DNA from 3 places in the Xenorhabdus bovienii SS-2004 genome. Region 1 is predicted to be linked to each of the others. Evidence: predicted binding sites of a transcription regulator. Region 1 holds the regulator's gene; each other region holds the start of a gene.
The links. Region 1 encodes LexA, which represses DNA repair genes until DNA is damaged. Its sites were predicted from a motif close to TNCTGTATGTACATACAGNA; they were not measured.
Positions count from the first base shown of each region.

Region 2: a site for LexA is predicted at 8,569-8,588, ahead of sulA (SOS-induced cell division inhibitor SulA). Genes of this name have one in related genera too.
Region 3: a site for LexA is predicted at 5,521-5,540, ahead of XBJ1_RS10775 (metal-dependent hydrolase). Genes of this name have one in related genera too.

Region 1 covers NC_013892.1:3,838,717-3,849,339, forward strand. Annotated here, with positions in the region: gene XBJ1_RS22685 (hypothetical protein) at 1-70, shown strand, start outside; gene XBJ1_RS22690 (hypothetical protein) at 60-284, shown strand; partial or broken gene XBJ1_RS23075 (KilA-N domain-containing protein) at 284-632, shown strand; gene XBJ1_RS17025 (hypothetical protein) at 874-1,191, shown strand; gene XBJ1_RS17030 (pyocin activator PrtN family protein) at 1,197-1,460, shown strand; partial or broken gene XBJ1_RS17035 (DUF2628 domain-containing protein) at 2,288-2,587, shown strand; gene zur (zinc uptake transcriptional repressor Zur) at 2,912-3,424, shown strand; gene lexA (transcriptional repressor LexA) at 3,569-4,183, opposite strand; gene XBJ1_RS17050 (diacylglycerol kinase) at 4,302-4,673, opposite strand; gene plsB (glycerol-3-phosphate 1-O-acyltransferase PlsB) at 4,812-7,280, shown strand; gene ubiA (4-hydroxybenzoate octaprenyltransferase) at 7,332-8,186, opposite strand; gene ubiC (chorismate lyase) at 8,200-8,727, opposite strand; gene pgi (glucose-6-phosphate isomerase) at 9,001-10,623, opposite strand, start outside.
Region 2 covers NC_013892.1:778,348-788,970, forward strand. Annotated here, with positions in the region: gene XBJ1_RS03320 (non-ribosomal peptide synthetase) at 1-6,858, opposite strand, end outside; gene XBJ1_RS03325 (TfoX/Sxy family DNA transformation protein) at 7,745-8,368, opposite strand; gene sulA (SOS-induced cell division inhibitor SulA) at 8,593-9,201, shown strand; gene ompA (porin OmpA) at 9,557-10,623, shown strand, end outside.
Region 3 covers NC_013892.1:2,513,066-2,523,688, forward strand. Annotated here, with positions in the region: gene pheT (phenylalanine--tRNA ligase subunit beta) at 1-347, opposite strand, end outside; gene pheS (phenylalanine--tRNA ligase subunit alpha) at 362-1,345, opposite strand; Phe leader region at 1,428-1,550, opposite strand; gene pheM (pheST operon leader peptide PheM) at 1,502-1,564, opposite strand; gene rplT (50S ribosomal protein L20) at 1,648-2,004, opposite strand; gene rpmI (50S ribosomal protein L35) at 2,047-2,244, opposite strand; gene infC (translation initiation factor IF-3) at 2,340-2,879, opposite strand; gene thrS (threonine--tRNA ligase) at 2,883-4,811, opposite strand; partial or broken gene XBJ1_RS10770 (hexitol phosphatase HxpB) at 5,143-5,331, shown strand; gene XBJ1_RS10775 (metal-dependent hydrolase) at 5,570-6,151, shown strand; gene XBJ1_RS10780 (L-cystine transporter) at 6,506-7,897, shown strand; gene htpX (protease HtpX) at 8,119-9,003, opposite strand; gene prc (carboxy terminal-processing peptidase) at 9,184-10,623, opposite strand, start outside.

The sequences.
Region 1 (10,623 bases):
CACAGGCAAATCCAATCACATGATGCGCGCTTACAAAATCCTTTGCAAGGAGGCGGACAGTGACAGATAAGCAGTGCCAGATGGCAGACATTAACGATGTGCTTGTTAAGGCCACGTTCCACATCGACGACGGCAGGGATCATACGGATCAGATTATCCACCGCCTCAGACAGAACTTTTACATTCATGAGGGCGATTGCCCTCCCTTGCCACCAGCGCCAAAAGTGGCAGAAGTGAAATTAACACCGGTGAAGAAAGCGGGTAATAAGCGAGGTAAAGAATAATGAAAGGCAAATTACTTCCTGTGGTTGTTGGTGTTGAAATTCCCCTTGATGAATTCGGGCGCTACAACCTGAACACATTACATAAGGCCAGTGGAGAGGGTGAAGAAAAAGCACCAAACAGATGGCTGAGAACCAAGTACGCAAAAGAGCTTATTGCAGAATTGGAGGCTAAGTTACTGAAAAGTATTCAAACGCCAGATTTGGCGCTTGCTCAAAAAGCAGTCGATTCTGCTCACGGCGGCACATCGCCGGGCACTTACGCCCATGAGTTGATAGCGGTTTCTTACGCGGGATGGATTCGACCGGATTTCCAGCTTGATGTGAACCAGGCATTTATCGATTTCAAATCGGGAAATTCAGGTATCGGCATTAATGCCCTGCCGTCTCTCGATCACATGGTTGGACGATTTGATGAATTACGCCACCAGCTAGCAAAAGATGAGAAGAACGAAGCTGAGTTGCTTTCTGTGTGCAGCCAAATCATGAACGCTCGCAAAAAGACCAAAGGTAAGCGCCATAAGATGATTAGTGCACTGAAAGAGGCGGGACAAATGGCTATCTTTGATGATGAAAACAGCGGAGAAGAGTCATGATCAATAACTCATTCCACCTGACTCAAATCATCGCCTCGGTCTGGGGCGATCCTTCTGATATCACCGATGCAATCTGGCAGGCAGGATACCGTAAGCCAGAACGGGGAGAAAAGGAAATTGCCGCACTCACTATAGACATTATGGAAGGAGTGCCCGACATAGTGCCCTACAACTTAAGACCAAAAAATTTGGACGACATTCTTAGTTGGGAACTGAACGACATCATATTTGATGCGACATGGAGTGATAAGGTGACACCTGCGGGAGTGGCTAAAATAATTCTGGAGAACGGCTATCAGAAAGGAGGGGAATAGTGAAGATGAATACAGCCTTTTTGTTAATGGCAGAGTTTGAGACTTCACAAATTCCGCTGTCAGATATAGCGGAAAGATATTTCAAGATGAGTCCCGGAACAGCCGAACGCAAGGCAAACGAAGGAAAGCTGGGTATCCCTACATATAAGTTAAACGACAGCCAGAAGTCACCGAGAATCGTTCATGTGAATGATCTTGCTGCATACATTGATAAACAAAGAGAGCAAGCCTCAAAAGAACTGGAGAGGATACAGTTTAAAAGAAAATGAACTAACAAAACCCGTCAAAAACTATCCGGGTGCTGCTATCAAGGCACCCCAATAGCACCCCTAAACCGCATAACTAGTTGATTTATATTATTAGTAAATCCAATCTAACATGGGGGCAACGGAGAAACGGTTGAGAGAGAATTCAGCCTCTTTTTTGCTCACATGTTTAGTTGTATCAGTATTTTCAATTTTTTTATTTTGCTGCATTTTTGTACTTTCAAGGCGATATTTTCATTCTCTGAATCCCTTGCCGCTCCCTCATTTATAAGGAAGCTGATACAGAGAATAGGGGGAAATTTATGGTCTACTATAGCACAGAGAAGTTCCAGAGGGCGGACAGGAATCCATACAAGCTAAACAAAAAAACTCATTCAAACAGTAAGGAGTACTCTATGAATATCATGACATATAAAGTTTATGCCGCCAAAATTGAATACAGCGATTAAGGTCAATAATTAGTTAATAACACAAAGAAAATATCAATTATGTAATTAATAAAATCCGATATACTGTAAATAAAAACAGTATTGATAATGATTAACCTTATACTTTATCATTATCATCTTTAATGCACAGGGAAGATTATTTATTACTCTAAAGAGAAGAAAAAAGTAAACCTTTCACAAATAACATCCAAAAATAGAAATTACCGTTTGTGATTATTTTAAAAAATAGTTATTAAACTTAAAAAATATAATGATAATAAATAAGGGAACTCAATGGACATATCTAAATATTCTGAAAAATGGCAAGAACGTTTTAAGTTTTTTGAAAAAAATTGAGCTCCATCTACACAAGAGCATAGAGAAGCATTTAGAAAAACACCTTTTTTAAAACGTATTAAAATAAACATGAACTTTATTGCATTATTTTTCGGAATTTTCTATTACCTAATCATTGGATTATGGAAAAAAGGATTAACTTTATTAGGCCTTAACATTGCTGTATTTTCAATCATAGTAATTTTCTCAATAATATCAGGTATTGATATATCAGATAGTATTTTAAATGTAATGGGAGGAGCTTTTTCTCTCTTAAATGGGTATCTAGCAAATTATGCTTATTATCTAAAAGAAATAAAAGGCGATGATGGCTGGAATCCCTTTAAAGGCATTTTCACTAAATAACAATTGCCTTAATTTCCCTTACAAAATAGCGGTTTCTTTTAAGAAACTGCTATTATCTCCATACATGCCTTTTTTCTACCGCCAAAGAATTAAAATTTTGTTTTCAGCATATTTTATCGTTCTTATCAACGGATTAATTTTTATTTTTATCCTGAATAGCCACCACCATTAAACAAAGTATGACATAACATCAGGATAGTTAATCACCTTTTCACCGACTCGTTTAGCCATCAGCACCGTAACCGTCTGCTTGGATCCCACTTCCAGACTGAAAAACATGATAATATTACAACTATTGGCATCATGCTGAGTGTGAAAGGTGTAATGAAAACTATCAATCCAAAAAAGTTACTGACACAGGCTGAGACAATCTGCCTGTCACGAGGAGTTCGTTTAACACCTCAACGACTTGAAATTCTGCGTTTAATTTCAACGCAGCCAAGCGCAATAAGCGCTTATGATTTATTGGATCTGCTACGTGAAGTCGAGCCACAGGCAAAACCGCCAACGGTCTATCGTGGGCTGGAATTTTTGCTTGAACAGGGTTTTGTCCACAAAATAGAATCCACAAATAGTTATGTGATTTGCCATCATTTTGAGGAACCCAGCCATACGTCAGCCATGTTTATCTGTGAGAATTGTGGTTCCGTTACCGAACGGGATGCCAAGAATATTGAATCCGCTATTCAGCAGTTAGTTCAAGGAGTGGGGTTTCATTTACGTCACAGCGTGATTGAAGTCCACGGTTTGTGTTCCCCTTGCCATGAAATCGATTCCTGTACAGAACGCGATACATGTCAGCATAATCACAAAACTGAAGAGAATAAAAAGAAATAAGGCAAAATAACCTTAAGTTTGATTGAGGCGGTCATGGCCGATAAACACATTTATTTTCAAGCTTCCGTAAAACTTTTATTGAACGGGTACTACGAAAAAAATGACCGCCCCAGAATGGCAAAGTGCAATTATCCGCTTTTACAATCAGATCCAATCCCCGTTACGAATAATACCAACTGCCAATCCTTCAATGGTAAAACTCTGCTCACATAAATCCACAACGATAGGCTCGAATTCTGGGTTTTCAGCAATCAGCTCAATTTTGTTTCCTACTTGTTTGAAACGTTTGACTGTCACTTCATCTTCAATTCGCGCCACAATGATTTGGCCATTATGAACATCCTGTGTTTTATGCACAGCAAGTAAATCCCCATCCATAATGCCGATGTCCTTCATGGACATTCCGCTGACACGCAACAGAAAATCAGCATTTGGTTTGAATAATGCAGGATCAACTTTGTAATGACTCTCGATATGTTCCTGAGCCAGCAATGGTTCGCCAGCAGCAACACGACCGATCAGCGGTAATCCCGCTGCCCCTTCTTCTTCAAGAAGCAAACGGAGACCTCTGGATGCACCAGAGATAATCTCTATCACCCCTTTACGCGCCAATGCTTTTAAATGCTCTTCTGCCGCGTTAGGTGAACGAAAACCAAGACGTGCTGCGATTTCAGCACGTGTTGGTGGCATACCCGTTTGCGAAATATGGTCACGCACCAAGTTATAAACTTGCTGCTGTCTGGCAGTTAATGCTTTCATTTCGCCCCCTGTTTGTTTATACAGTCCGCCTGTGAGTATATACAGGTAAATTCGAATTGGGAACCTGCCAGCCCATAAAAGCCGCTAAATAACGTGTATTGACGAAAATCATGTCATATCAGTGCATAAAATACGACCAAAGGATCATTCCCCAGATAAACAACGCCAGAATTATTGTCAGAAATACTGCAGCTGATCCCATGTCTTTCGCCCTGCCCGATAATTCATGATATTCACTGCCAATGCGATCAACTACCGCCTCAATGGCGCTGTTAAGGATTTCCACAATGACCACCAGCATGACTGAACCGATGAGCAAAAGCCTCTCGGACATGCCAAAATCAAGGGAAAATGCAAGGATAATTGCTAATATGGCGACAATGACTTCCTGCCGAAATGCCGCTTCATTTTGCCACGCAGCCCTAATACCTTTCGCCGAGTACCCTGCCGCTTTAATGATACGAATCAAACCTGTTGATTGATTTTCCATAAAAAATTTTCTTCAATTAGCATAATATTTGTAAGGTCATATAACTTTTAGCTCCTATTATTGTCTTATTTCCACAGATCTCAAAATCCGTTTCTGGTATGCTTGCGGCGCGTTGCTAACAAGAGGCTTAAAGTTGTTATGTCAAGTTGGCGTAAAATATATTATAAATTATTGAATTTTCCACTGAAATTCTTAGTAAAAAGTAAGCTTATCCCCACGGATCCCATTGCAGAACTGATCCTTGATACGACACGGCCTATTTTATATGTGCTGCCGTATCACTCAAAAACAGACTTATTGACCCTGCGTCAACAATGCCTGGCGCAAGATCTGCCAGATCCATTGAATCCTTTGGAAATGGGTGACACCCTACTTCCAAGCTATGTCTTTATTGATGACGGCCCACGAGTGTTCCGTTGCTATGCACCTAAACATGAATCCGTGAAGATTTTTCATTCTTATCTGGATCTGCATCGCAATAATCCCGATTTGGATATTCAGATGGTGCCTGTTTCTGTGATGTTCGGCCGCTCCCCTGGACGCGAAGGGCAGGAAGGAAATACAGCGCCACAGCTGCGTTTACTAAACGGTGTGCAAAAGTTTTTTGCAATTTTGTGGCTGGGACGGGATAGTTTTGTGCGTTTTTCCACACCTGTTTCATTACTCAGCATGGCCAATGATCATGGCACAGATGATATCATTGCCAATAAACTTGCCCGCGTTGCACGGATACACTATTCCCGGCAGCGTTTGGCTGCGGTAGGGCCACGTTTGCCCGCCAGGCAGGATCTGTTCAACAAGCTGCTGGCATCCAAAGCCATTGAGAAAGCCATTGCCGATGAGACACGTAGCAAAAAAATCTCACCTGAAAAGGCGAAGCAAAACGCTATCAATATGTTGGAGGAGATTGCAGCAGATTTCTCTTCTGAAACCGTACGTTTGACCGATCGTATCTTGAGATGGACGTGGAACCGTTTGTATCAGGGCATTAATGTCCATAACGCCGAGCGGGTTCGCCAACTGGCGCAGGATGGTCATGAACTGGTTTATGTCCCATGCCATCGCAGCCATATGGATTATCTCCTGCTCTCATATGTGCTTTATCACCAAGGGCTGGTTCCACCACACATTGCTGCTGGCATCAATCTTAATTTCTGGCCGGCAGGCTCGATATTCCGCCGCCTTGGTGCATTCTTTATCCGCCGGACTTTTAAAGGAAACAAGCTCTATTCGACGATATTCCGTGAATATCTGGGTGAGTTGTTTTCCCGTGGTTATTCTGTTGAGTACTTCGTCGAAGGTGGGCGTTCCCGTACCGGCCGTCTGCTCGATCCGAAAACCGGCACCCTTTCGATGACATTACAGGCGATGCTGCGTGGAGATTCCCGTCCAATCACCATCGTGCCAATTTATGTTGGTTATGAACATGTAATGGAAGTCGCAACTTATGCTAAAGAGTTACGCGGTGCAACCAAGGAAAAAGAAGGCTTTTTTCAGATGATCCGTGGGCTGCGTAAACTGCGTAATCTGGGACAAGGTTATGTAAACTTTGGCGAACCCATTCCTCTGACACAATACCTTAACCATCATGTTCCCGACTGGCGTGATTCCATCGATCCGATAGACGCCCAGCGCCCGACATGGTTAACGCCGACTGTCAGCAAACTCGCTGGCAATATTATGGTCAACATCAATAATGCCGCAGCAGCAAATGCCATCAATTTATGCACTACAGCCTTGTTGTCATCACGTCAGCGAGCACTTACTCGCGAGCAGCTGATTGAGCAATTGAACTGTTATCTGCAATTACTGTGCAATGTTCCTTACGCTGACGATGTGACTGTGCCGAACAAAACAGCTGAAGAATTGCTGGATCATGCCTTGCTGATGAATAAGTTTGAGGTCGAAAAAGACAGTCTTGGGGATATCATTATCCTGCCTCGTGAAAGCGCGGTATTGATGACTTATTATCGCAACAATATCCAGCACTTGCTGATCCTGCCATCTTTGATTACCAGTATTGTGATGCATCATCGCCGCATTAGCCGCAGCGAACTACTCAGTCAGGTTGAGCTGGTTTACCCGCTGCTCAAACAAGAACTTTTCATGCGGTATAGTAAGGAATCTCTACCTGAAGTGGTCAACACACTGATTGATGAATTGGTGCGTCAATGCCTTATCTGCAACAAAGAACAGGATATGCTCGTTCTGAACCCTGAGCGCATTCGTCCAATGCAATTGCTGGCAGCAGGTATCCGTGAAACTCTGCAACGCTATGCCATTACGCTTTCTTTATTGAATGCCACTCCTGAAATCAGCCGTGGCGTGCTGGAAAAAGAGAGCCGGATGCTGGCACAGCGTCTGTCGGTACTGCATGGAATCAATGCCCCAGAGTTCTTTGACAAGGCCGTGTTTGCCAGCTCAGTCAATACGCTGCGCGAGGAAGGTTATATTCATGATAATAGTGATATAAGCACGACCAGCGCTCAAAAACTCTATCAAATGTTGAGTGAATTAATGTCCCCTGAGATCCGTCTGACAATTGAAAGTGCCAGTATGCCACCAGAGCAGAATGATACTGAACAGACAAACAAAGACCAACATTAAAGCATTACGCTGGAGATAAAGCTGAACGGGCGGGTTTATCCGCCCGTTATGTTAAACATAGCTGAAAAGAATACCGAGGAATAAGATAAAACCGACGTAGTTATTGTTCATAAATGCTTGAAAGCAGAGAGCCTTTTTTCGCCCAGAAATCAATTTCTGCTGATAAATGAAGAGCGAACCCGCTAGTAATAACGTCCAGTAGTACATCCCACCTAAATTCACTATGCAACCAACCGATACCAGAATACCGAGCATAATAAACTGCAAAATACCCAGAATCAGTTTATCAAAACGCCCAAAAAGCACGGCCGTCGACTTTACACCGATTTTCAGGTCATCATCACGATCAACCATCGCATACTGTGTGTCATAAATTACTGACCATATTATGTTAACCAAAAATAACAACCAGCATTCTAATGGTAAGGACTCACTTACTGCGGCAAAAGCCATTGGAATTGACCAACCATAGGCTGCCCCCAATACAATCTGTGGCAAGTTACTGACTCGTTTGACAAAAGGATAAACCCATGCCAGTGCCAATCCAATGAAAGATAAGGCAATCGTCATTTTGTTCAGCGTCAAAACCAGTGCGAAAGAGATCAGCCCCAGTGTAACAAACAAGATCTTGCTTTCTTTTTCGCTAACATCCCCACTGGGAAGTGGACGAGATTTTGTCCGTTCTACATGCCCATCAAATTTTCTATCTGCGAAATCATTAATGCAACATCCCGCAGCACGCATGGTATACACCCCAATAGTAAAAACTAACAAGATGTACAAATCTGGCATACCTTTTGCTGCGATCCACAATGCCCAATATGTTGGCCATAATAATAATAATACGCCAATGGGTTTATTGATACGCATTAAACGGCAATAGGCGAGCCATTTATTCTGCGTCATACTGGCCTCCAATCTATTTTCCCCCTTTGATTTTATTCATCTTATATACAGGTGATTCCGGCAGAAAAACCTCTGTGAGTAACAAGGATTTGCCTGATAGTCTCAATAAAGAACGCCGCGCCCAGTGCTGCCCTTGCTGGCCTATTTGAATATAATCCCGAGTCAAATTATTACCATTAAAAAGATATCGGCCAAGTGGAACTGTTCCTACATCGACCAGCCACTTATCCGTGCCAGTCAGAGTTTCCTCAGGGATCACAGTACGTCCCAGCAGCCACGGAATGTTATCTCCATACAAGACAATTTCACGCAACCAATACCTTTCACTTTTAGGTAAGTGCTCACTTTCATCTCCTAATTCTGCTGCTGTAATAAAGCATTCCCGAAAAGGTACAACTGATACCTGCTGACAATGTTCTTCAAAACGGCGCGTCATTGAACCGACTTCCATAAGCCAATCTAAAATATCTTCAGGAATATTAGAATCATCTGCCGAAAACCAGCGGATAGGTGCAGGAGTTAATATTGTGTCATCTGCCATGTCATTTTCCCATTGCGGGGCACATCATTTTCCCCGACAGCACAACGAATGGGGAGTGAGGATATCACGTTGCAAGTGAATAAAATAAAAAGTTGATAACAATTTATGTAAATCTTCATTGTTATCGCATATTTCAACGTGATTGAATGGGCTTATCTAAATATTAATGAGTAAAGAACAAGCAGAATGATGTTCGTAATCATAAGCGCCTCACCTCAATAGCCATGTTTATTGGAGGCGAGGCAATTTTATTAAGTACGATAAAAAGTCAGATTAGCGCCATGTTTTGAAACGATTAATCAGGCCATTGGTTGAACTATCATGGCTATTTATCGCTTCATCATCGTGCAATTCTGGCAGGATACGGTTCGCCAACTGTTTACCGAGTTCTACGCCCCATTGATCAAATGAGAAAATATTCAGAATAGCGCCTTGGGCAAAGATTTTATGTTCATACATGGCAATCAATGCGCCCAAACTGAATGGTGTAATTTCGCGTAATAGAATGGAGTTAGTCGGACGGTTGCCTTCAAAAACTTTGAATGGCACGACATTCGCCACGTCCTGTGCATTTTTTCCGGCTGCAACAAATTCCGCTTCCACCTGTTCGCGATTTTTACCAAAAGCCAGTGCTTCAGTTTGCGCAAAGAAGTTGGACAGTAGTTTGCTGTGATGATCACTGAGCGGATTATGGCTGATTGCGGGCGCAATAAAATCACATGGGATCAGTTTGGTTCCCTGATGGATAAGCTGATAAAAAGCATGCTGACCATTGGTGCCCGGCTCGCCCCAGATAATCGGCCCAGTTTGGTAATCTACCGGGCTGCCATTCCTATCAATACATTTGCCATTCGATTCCATGTTGCCCTGTTGAAAATAAGCGGCAAAACGATGCATATATTGATCATAAGGCAGAATCGCTTCAGTTTCTGCACCAAAGAAATTGTTGTACCAGATGCCGATCAGCGCCAGCAGGATCGGAATGTTCTGATCAGGAGAAGTCTGCTCGAAGTGTTTATCCATAGCATGAGCGCCACTCAGCAACTGTTCGAAATTCTCATAGCCAATGGAAAGTGCAATGGATAAACCAATCGCAGACCACAGTGAATAACGGCCACCGACCCAATCCCAGAATTCAAACATATTCAGTGGATCGATACCGAATTTACTGACTTCCTGCTCATTGGTCGAAAGTGCCGCAAAATGCTTGGCAACATGAGCCTCAATCTCCGCATTTTGCAGGAACCAATTGCGGGCAGAATACGCATTGGTCATAGTTTCCTGGGTGGTGAAAGTCTTGGAAGCAATCAGGAACAGCGTCGTTTCTGGGTTCAATGTTTGCAACGTTTCTGCGATATGGGTTCCATCCACATTGGAAACAAAGTGCATATTGAGGTGATTTTTATACGCTTTCAGTGCTTCAGAGACCATATAAGGGCCGAGATCGGAACCACCAATACCAATATTGACAACGTCAGTAATGGCTTGACCGGTATACCCTTTCCATTCTCCGCTGATGATGCGTTCACTGAATGACTTCATTTTTGCCAGCACCGCATTGACTTGCGGCATCACATCTTCCCCATCCACATTAATCGGGGTATTGCTGCGGTTACGCAGGGCAATGTGCAGCACAGCACGATCTTCAGTACAGTTGATTTTTTCACCGGAGAACATACTGCGGATAGCTCCGGACAGATCCGTTTCTTTCGCCAGTGTCTGTAATTTTGTCAGTGTTTCAGCGGTAATACGATTTTTGGAATAATCCACCAAAATCTGCTCGTCAAACGTAGCGGAGAATGCCGTAAACCGCGCTTTGTCCTGTTCAAACAAATCCCGCAAGTGGACGTTTTTCAATTGCTCAAAATGCTGATGCAATGCTTTCCAAGCTTCGGT
Region 2 (10,623 bases), 1.2 Mb from region 1:
TGCCAGCAGAGCACAGTAAATCTCCGCCAGCTCATCCATAAAAATATCAATGGACCAGCCATCAATGGCAATATGGTGCCACATCATCAATAAGTAATGATGTTCGGCCACCCGATAGTGACACAGGCGCAGGCTCGGTTCGGTCGTCAGATCGAACGGGGTGGCCAGCTCCGTGCGCACCGCTTGCAGGAGCGCGTTAAACTCCTCACAAGACTGTGACCGGAAAATCAGGCTGCCCTCAAGCACCTGCTGGTAGACCTGCCCCGCATCGTCAGTGCGGTAGACCGCCTTCATCACCGGATGACGCTCGACTACCCGATTAATGGCGGTTTCCAGCAGGGGTAAACAGTCGCCATCATCCAGCTGCACCAGATAGGGGACATGATAAACACTGCTCCCCTGCTCAAACTGTTCGATAAACAGAATCCGTTCCTGCACAGGCGACAGGGGATAACGCGCCAGTTCAAGGTGAGGGATCACCGTACAGGCCTGCTGCCCCATCTGTGCGGCCAGACCGGCAACGGTTTTCAGTTCAAATACCTGTATCAGCGGGACTTCTACTGCCAGAGCATAACGAATAGCCGCCGTCAGCTTAATGGCCATCAGGGAGTTACCGCCGATCCGGAAGAAGTTATCCTCAATGCCGACCCGCTCCAGCCCCAGAACATCCTGCCAGACAGCACACAGCCGGGTTTCCAGCGCATTGCGCGGCGCCACATAACCGTCCCGGCTCACCCACACCGGTGCCGGTAACGCCCGGCGATCCAGCTTGCCATTCAGGGTCAGGGGCACCGACTCTATCCGGGTAAAACTGGCCGGTACCATGTAGTCCGGCAGGCGGGCAGACATGTACCCTATCAGTAGCTCATCCGACAGTATCCCCTCCGTGATCAGGTACGCCGCCAGCGCTTTATTTCCCTCATGCTCGCGGTCAATCACCACCGCCTGTTTCACCTGCGGATGCGCGGCCAGCACACTTTCAACTTCTCCCAGCTCAATGCGGTAGCCGCGGATCTTGACCTGAAAATCATTGCGCCCCCGATATTCCAGATTACCGTCCGCCCGCCAGCGCACCAGATCGCCGGTTTTATACAGGCGGGTGTAGCCCCGCGCCTGATCTTCCGCCGTGGCAAACGGGTTCGCCACAAAATACTCTGCCGTCAGTTCCGGCCGGTTCCAGTACCCGCGGGCCACTCCCGCGCCCCCGATGTAAAGCTCACCCGGCGCCCCGACGGGGGACAGGTTGCCCCCACCTTCACGTACATACAGGCGGGTGTTATCAATCGCCCGGCCGATCGGCACATTGCCATTAAATTCACCGGCAGTATCAAAATAGGTGACTTCAATCGCCGCTTCCGTTGGCCCGTAAAGGTTAATTAAGGCACTGGCACCCGGATTAATCGTCTTAAACGCCCTGACCTGTGATCCGGTCAGCGCCTCCCCGCTACAGAAAACATAACGGACAGTGGCCGCCAACCGCTGATTTAAGGCCTGTAACGACTGGCAGAAAGCACTGAGCATTGGCGGGATAAAGTGAACCACCGTTACCCCGGTTTCCTGCATCAGTTTATGCAGGGTTTCCGGCTGTCTGTGGCTGTCAGGCGGGGCAATCACAATACGGGCACCAACCCAGTTAGCCGCCAGCAACTCCCACACCGAGACGTCAAAGGTATAGGGGGTTTTTTGCAGCACGTTATCCGCCGCCTTTAAGGCATATTGGGATTGCATCCAGCACAGGCGGTTCATGACGCTTTGGTGCGTCAGCATGACCCCTTTGGGCTGGCCGGTTGTCCCTGAGGTGTAGATGATGTACGCCAGATCCGTGGCTCCGTTTACCGGCACCGGATTGTCCATTGGCCGGCCGGCGGTCACCGACGGATCATCCGCCGCAATCAGTGATAACACCGGCGTGTATTCCCCCAGCGCCGTCAGGTGCCGCTGTTGGGTCACCACGCACGGGGCTGCGGTATCGGTCAGAATAAATTGGGTTCGCTCCGGCGGATATTCCGGGGACACCGGCACATAGGCGCCCCCGGCTTTCAGTACCGCCAGAATACTGATGATCATCTCCAGACTGCGATCGAGGTACAGCGCCACCGGCGTGTCTGCCGGCATCGGCACATTACGCTGCTGCTGATAACGTTCGCGGATCACGGCGGCCAGCTGGTTTGCCCGTTCATTGACCTGCCGGTAAGTCAGCGTTGCGCCGGCAAACACCAGTGCCACGTTATCCGGTGTGGCAACCACCTGAGCCTCGAATTGCTGCTGCAACGTCCGGCTCTGCGGATATGGCACGTCAGTCTGGTTCCAGCGGTGCAGCAGGGTATGGCGCTCCTGCGCGGACAACACGTCAAGCCCGGCCAGCGATTGCGTCTGATCGGCGACAAACGCCGTTAATACCCGCTGATAGATATCTGCCATCCGCGCTATTGAGGACTCGTCAAACAGACTGACCGCGTAATTTATACCACCGGCAATATTGGCCGGCTCCTCGGCCATAAACAGGCTCAGGTCAAACTTGGCCGGGCTGGATAGCACCCCGTCCAGTTTCACCGGGCTGAACGGCAGGCTTGCCCTGCTTTGCCCGCCCTCAGCCAAATTCTGTACCCCGAACATAACCTGAAAAATGGGGTGGCGGGCGGTGTCGCGCTCAATCTCCAGCGCATCAACCAGCTGCTCAAACGGCATGTCCTGATGCGCCTTGGCCTGAGTAATCACTGCGTGGGTCTGTTTGATCAGCGTTTCCACGCTGCCGGCGGGCTCCAGTTGCGCCCTCAGGACCAGTGAGTTAACAAACATCCCAATCAGCGGCTGGGTTTGCGCATGGTGCCGGTTGTCGGTCGGGGTTCCCAGCACGATGTCGTGCTGGCCGGACAGTTTCGCCAGCGTGACATAAAATGCACTGAGCAGAACGGTATACAGGGTGGTTTCCTGCGTTTTCGCCAGCGCCCTCAGTTGCTCTGAAAGCCCGCTTCCCAGCGCGAAATTGAAATCCTGCCCCTGATAATCCACCTGTGCCGGCCGGCTCCGGTCCGTCGGCAAAGACAGCGGCTCATAACCGGCCAGAGCCTGCTGCCAGTAAGCCAGCTGGCGTTCCCCCACCTCCCCCTGTAAATAGTCATGCTGCCAGCGGGCATAATCCCCGTAGGTGATCTCCAGTGGCGGCAGCAGGCTGTCACCGCCTTCCCGCAGGGCAGCGTAAATTGCCGCCAGTTCATCCATAAAAACATCGATAGACCAGCCATCAATGGCAATATGGTGCCACAGGAGCAATAGATAATGATGTTCGTCCATCCGGTAGTGACACAGGCGCAGCCCCGGCTCGGCCGTCAGATCGAACGGGGTGGTCAGCTCCGTGCGCACCGCTTGCAGCAGTGCGTCAAACGCCTCACAAGACTGTGACCGGAGAACCAGATTACCTTCCAGTACCTGCTGGTAGGCCTGCCCCACCTCGTCGGTGCGGTAGACCGTCTTCATCACCGGATGGCGCTCAACCACCCGGTGAATAGCGGTTTCCAGCAGGGATAAGCCGTCCCCATCATGGAGCTGTACCAGATAAGGGATATGATAGGCATGGGTTCCCTGCTCAAACTGTTCAATAAACCGCATCCGCTCCTGAGCAAATGACAGCGGGTAGCGCGCCAGCTCGACGTGGGGGATCACCGTGCAGGCCTGCTGTCCCATCTGGGCGGCCAGCCCGGCAACGGTTTTCAAGCTAAACACCTGTGCCAGCGAGACTTCCACTGCCAAAGCACGGCGAATAGCGGCTGTCAGCTTAATCGCGATCAGGGAGTCTCCCCCGATCCGGAAAAAGTTATCCTCAATGCCGACCCGCTCCAGTCCCAATACATCCTGCCAGATAACACACAGCCGGGTTTCCAGCGCATTACGCGGTGCCACATAACCGTCCCGGTTTCCCCACATCGGCATCGGCAGTGCCCGGCGATCCAGCTTGCCGTTCAGGGTCAGGGGCACCGTCTCAATCCGGGTAAAGCTGGCTGGCACCATATAGTCCGGCAGGCGGGCGGACACGTACTCCATCAGAACTTCATCCGACAGCTCCCCGTCCGTGACCACATACGCCACCAGCGCTTTGTGGCCTTCATGCTCGCGGTCAATCACCACCGCCTGTTTCACCTGCGGGTGCGAAGCCAGTGCGCTTTCAATTTCCCCCAGCTCAATCCGGTAGCCACGGATCTTGACCTGAAAATCATTGCGCCCCCGATATTCCAGATTACCGTCCGGCCGCCAGCGTACCCAGTCACCGGTTTTATACAGGCGGGTGTAACCCCGCGCCTGATCTTCCGCCGTGGCAAACGGGTTCACCACAAAACGCTCGGCGGTCAACGCTGGCCGGTTCAAATACCCACGTGCCAGCCCCGCGCCCCCGATATACAGCTCTCCTGGGGCACCGATAGGGACGAGATGACCTGAGTCATTCAAAACATAGGCATGCATGTCATTTAACGGTCGTCCAATGCAGGATGCCGTTATAACGTCGTCTTTTATTAATTTCTGATAGGTAACATGTACCGTTGTTTCTGTTATCCCATACATATTGACAAGAGTTGGTGATTGATCCCCATAACTATCCCACCAGGGCTTCAACTGAACAGGATTAAGTTTATCTCCTCCAAAGATCACATACCGAAGACAGGGGAATTTAGCGCCAATACTCAACGAGGCATCAATAAAAGCATAAAATGCGCCTGGAGTTTGATTCAGGACGGTGACTTTTTGGTGTGAGCACAAGCGGCTAAAGCTGACAAAATCTTTCGTGCAATCGACGGTTGGAATAATTAAACGCCCACCATATATTAATGCTCCCCATAATTCCCAGACACTGAAATCAAAGGTATAGGCATGAAAAAGAACCCAAGTATCATTTTGATCAAATTGATAATCCCCTTGGGTGATAGCAAATAAACGCACAGCATTATGATGAGTCTGTAATACCCCTTTTGGCTGCCCAGTCGTTCCTGATGTGTAAATGACATATGCCAGATCAGCGGCTCCGTTCACCGGCACCGGATTATCCACTGACCGGCCGTCCGTCACCGCCTTGTCATCTGCCGCTATCAGTGCCGGCTGGTCAATCAGAACTTTTGTGCATTCACTCAGTGTCGTCAGGTGTCTCTGCTGAGTCACCACACACGGAGATTGGGTATCTTCCAAAATAAACTGAATCCGTTCCGGCGGATGTTCAGGGGGCATCGGCACATAAGCGCCCCCGGCTTTCAGTACTGCCAGAATACTGATGACCATCTCCAGACTGCGATCCAAGTACAGTGCCACCAGCGTATCTGCCGGCATCGCTTGATTGTGTCGTTGCTGATAGTGCTCGCGGATCATAAAGGCCAGTTGGTTCGCCCGCTCATTCAGCTGGCGGTAAGTCAGCGTTTCTCCTTCAAACACCAGTGCTACATTATCTGGCATGGCAGCCGCACGGGCTTCGAATTGTTGTTGCAGGGTTTGATTTTGCGGATACAGCGCATCGGTCTGGTGCCAAGTGTGCAGTAAAGTGTGACGTTCCTGTTCTAATAAAATAGGCAATTCATTAACTAATAAAGAAGGTTTTTTAATCAACGCAGCAAATAAATTTTTCAAACGTTCAAATATTTTCCCTACATCCTGATCACTAAAATACGCCTGCAAATAATTTATATTTATTTTTAGTTCCTGATCAGTGCCGCCATAATCCTTGAATCGAAAAACAATAGGATAAATATTAGCGGTTCCTTCTATATGATTATATTTATTTTGAGTTATTTCAGATGCTGACTCTGAAAATCGATCGTAGAAAATAAATAAATTAGGTAAAGGAATCCCAAAGTTATTGGCGATTCGAATAAGGTGAGAATGGGGAAATTTACAGTGGCGATAACTATTTTTGTACGATAAGTCTATTAATTTAATCTGTTCAATCACACTTAGAGAGTGCGAAACCTGGCAATGCACTGGGTAAATATTTGCATGCATTCCAATGACATGCTTATCTAATCTTCTTTTTCTTCCGTGTGTGATAGTACTAAATGTCAATTCTTGTTGCCCCGTAAGTTCTGCCATCATGATGATGACTAGACTCGAAAAGACAGCAAAAACATTAGTATTATTTTCTCTACAAAAAATACGTAAATCTGATGTCATCTCAGAAGGTAATGTTAGCGAACCAACACCACTACCCGTATTTTGATAGCAAGGCGTTAAAGGGTATATTTCATGTTCTTTTAAAAAATCACACCAGTAGTGTTTATCCGTTTCGTAATGAGAAGAATTCAGATATTTCCTTGCTTTAGTTATTGTATCTAAATATTGCGGAATTTCTAACAACCAAGCTGTTGATGTTCCATTTTTAATACATCCGTACAATTTATTAACATACTCATGGAGTCGAAATAACCCTACACCATCAATCATAATATGATGAAATATAGTGAAAAAATAATATTTTTCCTCTGTCATACGAATCAATGAAATCTGATATGGAGTTTCCTGTAAAAAATTTATAGGATTATCTATTTGCTGCTGCATCCAAAGTTGTGCTTTTTTTTCAGGATCAGGCTGCATTGCAGCATCATAAAATATAATTTCTTCAGGTACACCTTGATCTTGGATATATTGTATAGCTTCATTGTCCGAATTAACCGATATGCGTAATCGTAACATATCAATATGTTGATGTAGTAAATTCCACACTTGCTGAAAAGTTACTATATCAACATTTTCCTCTATCAATGTATACCAACCTAGGTTGTGTAATGGGTTATTTTCATAGAGTGCCTGCTCGTAAAACACATCCTCTTGAGCGGGATGAAGGTTATATAAGTTCGAGTTCAACGAGCTTTCAGATGTTCTCATAATAAATTATACGAATGCATTCCGTTCGCAAGTTACTTTTACTCTGTGACACAAACGAGTAGATTTCAGCTCTACACTTCACCTTCAGCAATTAATTTTTGGGTATTAATGTAATCCACTGTCCCACACCTAACTCTTTTACCTGTTTTTATCCCATACCATGATGTGAATTTAATGGGTTTCGGCATTATTTATCGTTGTATCACTATAGCGATTCTCGCAATCTTTCAGCATTCTCCTTTATACAAAAATAGTTAATATCTATCAGCCTTAGTGGTTAAAAGCACCCATTACTGATGTGACTTCCTTCATATATTTAGTCTAATACTCTTTCTACCTAAGTTATTACGTTCAATTTATTCATCCTTTTAATCCCAATTATTATTTATTACTCTTTATTTATTAATATAGCTCACGATAACTACAATTTCTTTTAACTGTAATATTGATTGTTATTTTGATTGAAGTCTATATTATTTTTTATTTAATATAGGTGCGTTTTTTAATTATTTTAAAATAACAAAACGAAACAATAACTATTATTTAAAAATAACACATTATAACTTAACTCATTATTATAGTATTTTACTGGTATAATAAATGATATATTTCTATTATTAACTTCCTTACTGGTTTGAATTATTTTCGTTACAGATAATTGATAACTTGATTAATTTATCCGAGTAATTTTATCTCTTTGACAGAAAATAAATTATAAGGAAATGAACCCTGAAATAGATGTTTACATAAAAATGGAGTGGTAATAAATAAAACTATTTTGTACGGAATTGAATCCAGAATAAATCTGGCTCTGCGGCTGTAACGTGCCATCAAACTCGAAAAGGTATATCTGAATAGGGGCTATGCCCCTATTTTTTATAATTCGTTAAGAATGATAACCCGAATTACGCGGGTCTAATTCCTTATGCCAGAGCAGCAAATCATCACGGACTTTCTCTGGTAATACGGCAACATGGCAACCTTCTATCGCACCAGCCAACGCAAGCAATATGCTGACATTCGTCTGTTTTCTGTGTTGCTGTAATTTAAGGTAAGCCGCTTTTGCTCCCAGCATATGCAACTCTTCTACTTTAGATATGCCGACTTTCCATAGTTGGCGTTCTAAAGTCATTCCCAAGTTAGGGAGATCTTTTAACCTAAGGGGCATTTTTTGCTTATCGATAATTTCTGCCATTGTATATTGATAAGCTAAGTTGACATATTCAAACAACTGCTTTTGATCCTGCCAAAGTGACTCATTAACCCGGTAGTATCGTAAAGTCACAGGAATGCCCCTTTTTGAAAAAATAAATTTCTCCATGCCTCTGGCTTTAAATAATACCTCAGCATGACTATTTCCTCGTAAATAAAGTTCACCATCTGAACTAATGGCAAATAAAACCCCATCAAGTAACAACCCAAACCCACCAAATTGAGATTTTTTCTTAAGTTTTCCCAATGAAGATACGCCGTGTTTCAATTGAGCAAAACGCGCCCCAGATAAAAACATTTTTATCACTCCATGAATTATATCTCAATTAATATCTTTCCCTGTTGCTATTAACAAAATAGATAACAAGAACAAGTAATTAAAACCATACGCAATCTGTTTCCAACTGCCAATCGTTAAGTCAGAAAAAAACGGTTTTATGTAAATTTTTGCGAAGCGCTTTGAAAAAAAATAGGCTTGCTTTTAAGTAAATAGCGATATACTGTATAAATATACAGTTCATTGTGACGAGAAACATTATGGGCATTCGATCATCTTGGGGATATCTGATTGAGAAGAAAACGGCAGTGAACGGAACGGAGAAAGAACAAAAAACAGACAATTATCCGGTTTTCAAAATAGACAAAATGACAAGTCTCAAAACTGCCAGTCGGCTATCTTTTGTCGAATCATCCCAATCTGATTCACAAGTAGTAAAAGGAATGGTCAGTGAACTGATCTACTGTGAGCACCAGCCAGCTATCAATCACCTTCTGCTTCCTTTACTCCGTCAATCCGGGCATGAAAATCGCTGGTTACTCTGGGTTACACCCAATAAAAGATTGAGTCGTCAGTGGCTGATGAGTTCTGGTTTACCTTTAGATAAAGTCGTTCAATTAAATCAAATCCGTCCTGTTGCATCAATTGATGCCATGGAAAAGGCTCTGGCGAGTGGCAACTACAGTGTAGTTCTGGGCTGGCTACCAGAGCTATCTGAGTATGACGTGCAAAAGCTACAACTGGCCGCCCAGAAAGGTACGGCGTTGGGATTTATTATGCGCCCACAAAACTCGGCTCATCATTTCAAACCACCAGTAAACAGGTTACAAATCTATTCTGTTTACTATCATTGACTGGAATTGAGATTTATCCCAATTTCTTTTATAAAAAATAAGCTACTACTGCTACCTATCCTTGTTTTCAATGGAAATCAATATATTAATGCTGTCAATATTGTAAATGTTCGTCAAAAACATTCATAATTTGTATGGATGAAACTAAAAATTTTGTGCCACGAGTCACAGTGTACTTGTAAGTTTTTAAGTTCGTTGTAGACTTTACTCAGTTTAGATTTGTACTAGCCGCCCTTATATTTTTCAGGACGCATCTAGTGATAGAAGTACAAATACTTAACTAGACATTTTAACCAATGGCTAATAATAAGGCTTTTAAGGCCAATTGCCTATTTGGATGATAACGAGGCGTAAAATGAAAAAGACAGCTATCGCAGTAGCAGTGGCAGTGGCAGCTTTCGCAACTGTTGCTCAAGCAGCTCCAAAGGATAACACCTGGTATACCGGTGCTAAGCTGGGTTGGTCTCAGTACCATGACGTGAATTTTTACGGCAATGGATATGATAACCAAATCGGTAACGGCCCTACTCGCAAAAACCAGCTGGGTGCAGGTGCCTATGTTGGTTATCAGGCAAACCCATATCTAGGATTTGAATTGGGTTATGACTGGCTGGGTCGCATGGCATATAAAGGCAGCGTCAACAACGGTGCTTTCCGTGCTCAAGGCGTTCAACTGGCGGCCAAACTGAGCTACCCAGTTATGGATAATCTGGATGTCTATACTCGCCTGGGTGGTATGGTATGGCGCGCAGACTCTTCCGCTACTTATAATGCTAACGCATTAGGTGGTGCAGGTGATAAAGATCAGCGCAGACTGAAAAACAACGACACAGGTGTTTCTCCACTGGCTGCCATTGGTGTTGAATACGCTCTGACGAAAGATCTGGCAACCCGTCTGGATTACCAGTGGGTCAACAACATCGGCGATGCAGGCAGTGTCGGTGCCCGTCCAGATAACGGTATGCTGAGCGTTGGCGTTTCTTATCGTTTTGGTCAAGATGACGTGGCTCCTGTCGTTGTACCTGTTGCTCCGGTTATTCCAACGCCTGCGCCTACTGTTGAAAACAAGAGCTTTACTCTGCGCTCTGACGTTCTGTTCAATTTCAACAAATCAACGTTGAAAACAGAAGGTAAACAAGAGCTGGACAACCTTTACACCCAACTGGCCAAAATTGACCCAAATCAAGGCAGAGTTCTGGTAATCGGCCACACTGATCGTATCGGTAGCCAGCAGTACAACTTGCCATTGTCCCAGAAACGTGCTGAATCCGTTGTTGATTATCTGGTAGCTAAAGGCATCCCGGCAGCCAGCATCCAAGCAGAAGGCCGTGGTAAAGAAGGTTCTGTCACTGGCTCTACATGCGATAACATCAAAGGTCGCGCTAAACTCATTGACTGTCTGGCTCCAGACCGCCGTGTAGT
Region 3 (10,623 bases), 1.3 Mb from region 1:
TCTGATGGCTCTCCGCGCAATTTCGCAGCTTTAATCTTGAAATCACCCGGTAATACCGCGCCCACTGTAGCAACGGCGACACGTAGTCCCTGACGGCAATTTGGTGCTCCACAAACAATATCCAGCAGGCGATCGCCACCTACATTAACTTTTGTGACACGCAATTTATCTGCGTTTGGATGTTGGCCACATTCAACGACTTCACCCACAACAACACCGTGAAATTGACCTGCCACTTTTTCAACACCATCAACTTCTAAACCTGCCATGGTGATTTGATCAGACAATGCTTCACTGCTGATGGCAGGGTTAGTCCACTCGCGTAACCAGAGTTCACTGAATTTCATGAGATATTCCTGCCTTATTTAAATTGTTTGAGGAAACGCAAGTCGTTTTCGAAGAAAGCACGTAAATCTGTGACGCCGTAACGCAACATAGTTAAGCGTTCCATCCCCATACCAAAAGCAAAACCAGAATAGATTTCAGGGTCGATACCAACACTGCGCAATACATTTGGATGTACCATGCCGCAACCCAATATTTCCAGCCACTTACCATTTTTACCCATCACATCGACTTCTGCGGAAGGTTCCGTAAATGGGAAATAGGAAGGACGGAAACGAACTTGCATCTCTTCTTCGAAAAAGTTATTCAAAAAGTCATGTAATGTACCTTTCAGATTAGTAAAGCTGATATCTTTATCAACAATCAGCCCTTCTACCTGATGGAACATTGGAGTATGTGTCTGGTCATAATCATTTCGGTATACGCGACCTGGTGCAATGATACGGATCGGCGGCTGGCGTTCTTTCATAGTACGGATCTGTACTCCTGAAGTTTGTGTACGCAGCAAGCGCGTTGCATCAAACCAGAATGTATCATGATCAGCACGAGCAGGGTGATGTGCCGGAATATTCAGGGCATCGAAGTTATGATAGTCATCTTCGATTTCTGGGCCAGATTCAACAGAAAAACCCAATTCGCCAAAGAAAGTTTCAATACGTTCAATCGTGCGGGTAACAGGATGTAATCCACCATTTTCCATACGACGGCCAGGCAATGAAATATCGATTTTTTCTGCTGCCAAACGTGCATTCAGAACATCAGCTTCCAGTTTAGCCTTGCGAGCATTCAATGCTTCCTGCACTTCCTGTTTTGCCTGATTAATAACAGCCCCTGCCGCTGGACGTTCGTCGGCTGGTAAGTCACGCAGCGATGACATCTGGAGGGTTAAATGGCCTTTTTTTCCCAGGTATTCAACTCGCACCAAATCCAACGCGGCAACATCCTGGGCTTCCTCTACGGCTGCTTCTGCCTTTGCAACCAGCTCAGTAAGATGTGACATCGTTTTCCTCTTCCTTCGGCCAGATGGCCCTTTAGTAGTTGTTATCGACTATGCCCCAAATAGCTATTAGTGAGGTCATAAAAATAAAAAAGCCTCCACATTGGAGGCTCAAGCGCTTTTTTTCGTTTCTTTTCTTACGCTCAAAGCCCCCCGATTTCAGGCGCTAAAGTAAAAAAAGAAACGAAAAAAAGCTAATTTCATCATTGCCATTCTCTCCATTATGTCCTTATTAACCCAATCAATAGTAAGCCATATTTTGGGGGAAAGTAAAAGAGGGAGCTTGCTCCCTCTTCTAACCTGACTTATGCCAGAGCGCCCTTCGCTTTTTCAACCAAAGCAGCAAATGCTACTTTGTCGAATACAGCGATGTCAGCCAGAATCTTACGGTCGATTTCAATCGAAGCCTTTTTCAGGCCATTGATGAAACGGCTGTAAGACATGCCGTTCTGACGTGCAGCAGCGTTGATACGTGCAATCCACAATTGGCGGAATTGACGTTTACGCTGACGGCGGTCACGGTAAGCGTACTGACCAGCTTTGATAACTGCCTGGAAAGCAACACGGTAAACGCGCGAACGGGCACCGTAGTAACCTTTCGCTTGTTTTAAAATTTTCTTGTGACGTGCACGGGCAATAACACCACGTTTTACGCGAGCCATATACTTCTCCTATCGTCTCTGAATTCTAATCTAAAAATTTGCTTATGCGTATGGCAGACAAGCAACAACCAGGCCCAAATCTCCTTTGGAGACCATGCCTTTTGGACGTAAATGACGCTTACGTTTAGTTGATTTTTTAGTCAGAATGTGACGAAGGTTAGCGTGCTTACGCTTGAAACCACCACTGGCAGTTTTCTTGAAGCGTTTAGCCGCGCCGCGTACTGTTTTAATCTTTGGCATTTTAATTTCCACTTCGCATTGTTGATTACAACGAATTAGTAAGGCGAATAGACTCCAACCAAAAACTGACTGGAGCCCATTACTTGACTGCCTGACTATTTCTTCTTAGGAGCGAGCACCATGATCATCTGGCGGCCTTCGATCCTCGATGGGAAAGATTCGACCACAGCCAGTTCACTCAGATCTTCACGAATGCGGTTAAGCATTTCGATACCAATCTGCTGATGCGCCATTTCACGTCCACGGAAACGCAGGGTGATTTTAGCTTTATCGCCATCTTCCAGAAAACGAATCAGGTTGCGTAGTTTGACCTGATAGTCGCCTTCATCTGTACCAGGACGGAATTTGATTTCCTTAACCTGAATAACCTTTTGTTTCTTTTTCTGTTCTTTGACTGATTTACTCTTCTCATAGAGGAACTTGCCGTAGTCCATGATACGACAAACCGGCGGTTCGGCATTTGGGCTGATTTCAACTAAATCAACACCAGCTTCCTCAGCTTTCTCAAGAGCTTCTCTCAGACTGACAATACCAATCTGTTCGCCATCTAATCCTGTTAAACGAACTTCAGAGGCGCGAATCTCTTCATTAATGCGATTTGGGCGCGCCGGTTGAATTCTTTTTCCGCCTTTAATACCTTATTCCTCCAATTGATGAAGATTGCGACTGCGTATTTCTGTCAGTAATTTTTCTATAAACTCACTGACATTAATGCTACCTAAATCCTTGCCACGGCGGGTACGAACAGAAGTTTTTCCTGATTCGACCTCTTTATCGCCGCAAACAAGCATGTAAGGCACTCGACGCAGAGTGTGTTCGCGAATTTTAAAACCAATCTTCTCATTTCTCAAGTCTGCTTTTGCACGAATGCCAGCATCTTGAAGTTTTTTAACCAATTCCTGTACATAACCTGCCTGACCGTCAGTAATATTCATGACGACAACCTGTTGAGGTGCCAACCATGTTGGGAAGAACCCAGCATATTCTTCAGTCAGGATACCAATGAACCGTTCCAGAGAGCCTAGAACAGCACGGTGGATCATTACAGGAACCTTACGTTCGTTATTTTCACCGACATATGACGCATTCAAACGCGCTGGCAATGAAAAATCGAGCTGCACAGTACCACATTGCCACGCACGATCCAAACAATCATATAGAGTAAATTCGATCTTAGGGCCATAAAAAGCACCTTCACCCGGCTGATATTCAAATTCAATACCGCTTTGTTTCAGTGCTTCAGCAAGATCAGCTTCTGCTTCATCCCACTGTTTTTCAGTGCCAATACGTTTTTCTGGACGAGTCGATAATTTGACAACAACCTTCTCGAAACCAAATGTATTATACACGTCATAAATCATTTTGATGCAATTGCTAACTTCTTGATGAATTTGGTCTTCAGTACAGAAGATGTGTGCATCATCCTGAGTAAAGCCGCGTACACGCATCAATCCATGCAATGCCCCTGACGGTTCATTACGATGACAGCTACCAAATTCAGCCATACGCAACGGCAGGTCACGATAAGATTTCAGACCCTGATTAAAAATCTGGACATGTCCTGGGCAGTTCATCGGCTTCACGCAGTATTCACGGTTTTCCGATGATGTGGTGAACATATGTTCTTTGTAGTTTTCCCAGTGACCTGTTTTTTCCCACAGGATACGATCCATCATGAATGGGCCTTTCACTTCCTGATAATGGTACTCTTTCAGCTTAACTCGGGCAAATGTTTCCAGCTCACGGAAAATTGTCCAGCCATCATTATGCCAGAATGCCATGCCCGGCGCTTCTTCCTGCATGTGGTACAGATCAAGCTGTTTGCCGATTTTACGGTGATCGCGTTTTGAAGCTTCTTCTAAGCGTTGCAAATAGGCATTGAGTTGTTTTTTGTCTGCCCATGCAGTACCGTAAATACGCTGCAACATTTTGTTGTCGCTATTGCCACGCCAGTATGCGCCCGCTATTTTCTGCAATTTGAAGTGATGGCAGAAACGCATATTAGGGACGTGTGGCCCACGGCACATATCCATATATTCTTCATGGTGATACAGACCCGGATAATCATCACGGCTGATATTCTCATCCAGAATCTGGATCTTGTATTCTTCGCCACGAGCTGCGAATGCTTCACGCGCTTCCTGCCAACTGACTTTTTTCTTGATGACGTCATAATCTGTCTTGGCAAGCTCCAGCATGCGTTTCTCAAGCAACTCGATATCTTCCTGCGTCAAAGAACGATCCAAATCAACATCGTAATAGAAACCATTGTCAATCACAGGACCGATTGCCATTTTCGTATCAGGCCATAGCTGCTTAACTGCATGACCTAATAAATGTGCACATGAGTGGCGAATAATTTCCAGACCGTTTTCATCCTTGCTGGTAATAATTGCAAGGTTAGCATCGGTTTCAATTAATTCACATGCATCCACCAATTCGCCATTAACACGGCCAGCAATACACGCTTTTGCCAAGCCCACACCGATATCGCGAGCCACATCCATTACAGAAACAGCATGCTCGAATTGACGTTGACTACCGTCAGGAAGAGTAATTACAGGCATTTAAAATCCTTATCTACAGTGGTGACCCACACGAAAGATCACTTGCATGAAATAAAATTTGTTTATTTTCAATTCGTTATTAGCAATCTCTTACTTCACTCTGTAAGTTATGTACACAATTCATCAAACTACCTATGTACATTGCTAAAACTCAAAATCCATATTAACACACAGAGTTACTATCTGACTATGTTGATAAATTATCAATCATCTCTCCACCCCACCCATCCGTTTGCCGACTACATTGATGAGATATCAACCCCCTTCGCGACTACCTGAAAGAAAAGTGGGAGATTGTGGAACAGTGGGAAAGGAAGCTACTATCACTATCCAACTTGAGGTTAACCCTATTAATTGCCTTATACTGGAAGATTTTTTCAACGGTATGGTAGCAACCAAAGCAGCAAGAATGCGCTCTATTGTGATTCCGGCCTTCCACCATTTTGATGACCCCCGCTGGTCACTGGCTGATATTAAGTTAAATTCACTGGAAGAGTTAACCATAGAAAACATTACTTGATAGTTGCTCTGTGCTGCCATTTTTTGATTTGTATTTTCCCTACAGGGCAGCGCAAATATTCATCATAATGTACTTTATCCTAGCTGCTCTAGGTAAAAATCAATTAAATCTTAGTGTTCTATATTAATAAATAACAGATTTATCTTATTTACCCCCTATCATACTTGTGAAAAACCCTCTATACTGCCTCACTGTATGTATAAACAGCAATCAGCATAAATAATCAATATAAATCGTTATGACAGCAGAAGGGCATCTCCTTTTTTCAGTTGCCAGCCTCATATTGGCTCACCAGCTAGAAATTACACCAGAAATAGCACAGGGAGACTGGCTTCATATGCTTCCCGGAGTGCTTCTGGCCTCATTGTTACCTGATATTGATCATCCCAGTTCAACGTTAGGTAGATTATTTCGTTTTATATCAATTCCTATTGCCCGACTATGTGGGCATCGTGGATTTACTCACAGCTTACTAGCCCTGGGAGTAGGAATTATTCTCTTCCAGGCTGAAATACCGTCTGGGTGGCCCATTCCAACTGACTTTTTTCATGCAATGATTGTGGGTTATATCAGCCATCTGATTGCTGATATGCTTACACCCGCAGGCATCCCACTCTTATGGCCACTGAGGATACGTTTCTGTATCCCTATTCTTAGAGGAAAGGAACGCAAAAAAGCGGAGCGATTTATTGCTGTGCTGGTGCTCGTCATTGCCATTCTCCTTCCACATCAAATTGATTTTTCGTTTATCCACCACTATTTTGATAAATTACAAATCGATAAGTTGCAAATTGACAAGTTACAGAGTCTATATAAGTAGCGGATTAAATATAGTCTTATTAGTTCATGACCCCATTTCCTCAATGGGGTCACCCTCAAAAACATAAACAATGTTTATTTTTTTCACTTTTATCACTATGTGTAAATCCACAAATTATATCAATAATCAGCAAATATCAGACGAAAATCAAATATAATAATATAAGTATTTATAATCAATTTTACTAGGTAGTAAGAAATCATTATATTTAATTCCATTTAATTATAAGTAAGGCTTTTCTTATGCTGATAACATGTTTTCTTATTCTATTAAATGGTATAACGTTCCGTTATAACCTAGTACGATTAAATACCATACAAAAAATCATATAGTTAGAAATTTTGGAGTCTAGGGATGAATTTACCACTCGTCATTAATGTGCTGGTTTTTGTAGCACTACTTATAGTATTAGCAAAAGCGAGCTCAAATAAGTGGAGCCTGTCCAAAAAAGTTGTTGTTGCCCTAATCATGGGTGTTGTTTTTGGGCTGGCATTGAACGTCATTTATGGTGCACACAATATCATTGTGAAAGAATCAATTAAATGGTTCAATATCGTCGGCAATGGCTACGTGCAGTTACTGCAAATGGTCATTATGCCATTAGTTTTCGCTTCTATTCTGAGTGCAGTCGCACGTTTACATAAAGCGTCCGCTTTAGGAAAAATTAGTTTCCTGACAATTGGAACCTTGTTGTTCACCACTGCTATTTCGGCTTTAATCGGCATCATTATCGCCAATGTGTTTGGTCTGACTGCTGCAGGATTAATTCAAGGCACACAAGAAACGGCGCGCCTGTCTGCTATTGAAACAAGTTATATCGGCAAAGTTTCAGATCTGGGTGTACCACAGCTTATCCTCTCTTTTATTCCTAAAAATCCATTTGCTGACCTTACTGGAGCAAGCCCTACTTCAATTATCGGTGTTGTAATTTTTGCCGTGTTTCTAGGTATCGCTGCATTACAAATGCTTAAAGATGACCATGAACGTGGTGAGCGAGCTCTTATTGCCATTGATACCCTGCAAGCATGGGCAATGAAACTCGTCAGGCTGGTTATGCGCCTAACACCATACGGCGTTATGGCTCTGATGACTAAAGTCGTTGCCAGCTCCAACATTCACGATATTGCACAATTGGGCAATTTTGTCGTTGCTTCCTATATTGCCCTTGGGTTGATGTTTGTCGTACATGGAGGACTTTTGGCACTTACTGGCATCAACCCGATCAAATTCTTCAAGAAAGCCGGCCCTGCTCTGACGTTTGCATTTACCAGCCGTTCAAGTGCTGCCAGTATTCCGTTGAATGTTGAAACACAAACACGTCGCCTTGGTATACCAGAATCCATTGCCAGTTTTTCTGCTTCTTTTGGTGCGACTATCGGTCAAAATGGCTGTGCCGGTATTTATCCAGCTATGTTAGCGGTAATGATTGCCCCAACCGTCGGTATTGACCCTTTCGATCCCCTGTGGATTGCGACTCTCGTCGGTATTGTGACGATCAGCTCTGCAGGTGTCGCTGGTGTTGGTGGAGGTGCAACATTCGCAGCACTGATTGTTTTACCTGCTATGGGGCTACCTGTGACTTTAGTCGCACTACTGATTTCTGTTGAACCTATTATCGATATGGGCCGCACAGCATTAAACGTCAATGGTGCAATGACAGCTGGTACAATCACTAGTCAATTGATGGGTACAACTAACAAAGAAATATTAGAGCAAGATGAAACGGTAGGATTAAGTCAGTCCTAATCTGTATCAGATAAAATTCCGCTCCCTGTGTATATCAATGATCAAAGGGAGCATTTTTTATCTGTATCTCCCCTCATACTACCTATATATTAGTTGCATAATATCCTCAAAAAACTAAATTTCGCTCACAAGAGCAATAAAAAAGCCGGCATTCATGATGAATACCGGCTTTTTTCACTGAATATTTACTTCAGACCATAATAGAGCAGGTCACTATGGTATTACTTTATATATTCACCACTACGAAGGGCTTCAATACGCTTATCTAATGGAGGATGAGATAAGAATAATTCACTGAAGCTCTTAGACTTACCATTAATACAGAATGCCATCATACGACCCTCTTCTTGAGGCTCATAGCTGGTTTTAAGACGTTGCAACGCAGCAATCATTTTTTCACGCCCAACCAGTTTCGCTGATCCTGCATCGGCGTGAAATTCACGGTAACGGGAGAACCACATGGTAATAATGCTTGCCAGAATACCGAATACAATCTCCAGTACCATCGAAAGCACCATATAAACAATTGGATTACCGTTGCTGCTACTTTCATTCTCATTATCATTGCTGGACAGGAAACTTGAAGCCGCCTGTGCGATGATACGCGAGATAAAAATAACGAATGTGTTCACAATTCCTTGCAACAGCGTCATCGTTACCATGTCACCATTAGCGATATGGCTGATCTCATGAGCAATAACAGCTTCCGCTTCATCACGACTCATGTTATTCAGCAACCCAGTACTGACAGCAACTAACGAAGCGTTACGACGTGCGCCTGTCGCAAATGCGTTAATATCAGGAGCATTGTAAATAGCTACCTGTGGCATGGTAATACTAACCTGATCTGACTGACGGCGAACAGTTTCCATCAACCACAATTCCATTTCATTGGAAGGTTTTTCAATGACCTGACCACCAACAGCACGCAATGCCATCCATTTCGACATTAACAGAGAAATGAACGCGCCACCAAAACCAAACAAACCAGCCATAATCATGAGACCAGCTACACTACTTTGCTGAACTCCTGTGAGTGAAAGTATTATCCCAAACACCACCATGACCGCGAGGTTAGTGAGAAGGAACAAGGCTATTCGCATCATATAAATTTATTTCCTTTAATTATCAAACAATTCAACTAAGAGCCAAACCATAAATATGGAGATTCATTCCATATTATTCAATTTTTTTAAGATGCTAAGCGATAGAATCAACATAACTTTACAGTGTCACAAAAAAGGCCGACTACCAAGTCGGCCTTTTATCTGTAACGAACTTTAAAATCACTTCGTCAGAGTTATTTCGGCTGGTTGATGTGCCAAATCCAGAGCAATTTGTACCGATTCATCTAAGTAGGGATCTGGCCCTTTGTAATCTTTCGGTAAATCATCAAGTGACTTGAGTGGTTTTTTATCCTCTCGTTTAAATCGCTCATTAATACGATTCAACTTGATTGATTCATACTCCTTATTCTCTTTCTCTCTCTGCGCATAATTCAGAGAATAAACGCCATTACGAGCTTTTATTAATTTGTAATAAGCAATATCTTGCTTGATATATTTAAACTCAGGAGCATTGGCAATACGCTGGTTATGCAATTGAGTCAGTAACGGCACCCACGCTGAAATAACCTTTGAGAAGGGATAAGATGCCGGCTGAATACTATCCCACGGTAACGCATTGTCCTCTTGGCTTTCACCTATATCAGCAGGCTCTTCCGCTGTTGGCATAAGGATATCAGGAGTTACACCTTTAAGCTGAGTACTGCCACCATTCACCCGGTAAAATTTCTGAACAGTATATTGCACTGAACCAATCTCTGGCCAGTCAGGTTTTAACATCTGATCATAAATACGATTTAGAGAACGATGATTCTGAACAGTGCCTTTACCAAAAGTAGGATCACCAACAATTAAGCCCCGGCCGTAATCTTGCATAACAGCAGCGAAAATTTCAGATGCTGAAGCACTCCTGCCATCCACTAAAACGACTAGAGGGCCTTTATAATATATTGCTTCATCAGTATCCGAGTCTTGTTTTATTCTACCGGTATTATCCCGGATTTGAACAATCGGACCAGTAGAAATAAACAAACCAGACAGCGATACAGCTTCAGTTAACGCTCCACCACCATTGGTCCGTAAATCAATTACAATTGAGGACACGCCCTGTTTGGTCAATTTTTGCAGCTGTATTTTCACATCGTTAGTCAGGCCAACATAGAAACTCGGTATATCAAGGACGCCAATTTTTTCTTTTCCTACCGTTTTTACTGACATCTTAACTGCATTATCTTCAAGGCGAATATTCTCACGAGTTAACGTGACGATATGATTTTTAGCCCCTTTCGTGCTGGGTATGATTTCAAGGCGAACTTTACTTCCTTTCGGTCCTTTTATCAGAGTCACAACATCTTCCAGACGCCATCCGACAACATCTACAATTGGCTTCCCGGCTTGCCCGACCCCAATAATTTTGTCCCCATCCTTCAGTAAATTGCTTTTCGCTGCGGGGCCTCCCCCAACCAGTGAACGAATAGCGATATATTCATCATCATATTGTAAGACAGCGCCAATTCCTTCAAGAGAAAGGCTCATTTCTGAATTGAATTGTTCTGTATTGCTAGGTGAAAGATAGCTAGTGTGAGGATCTATTTCACGCGCAAAAGCCATCATGATAATTTGAAAAACGTCCTCACTCTTACTTTGATTAAGACGTTTTAG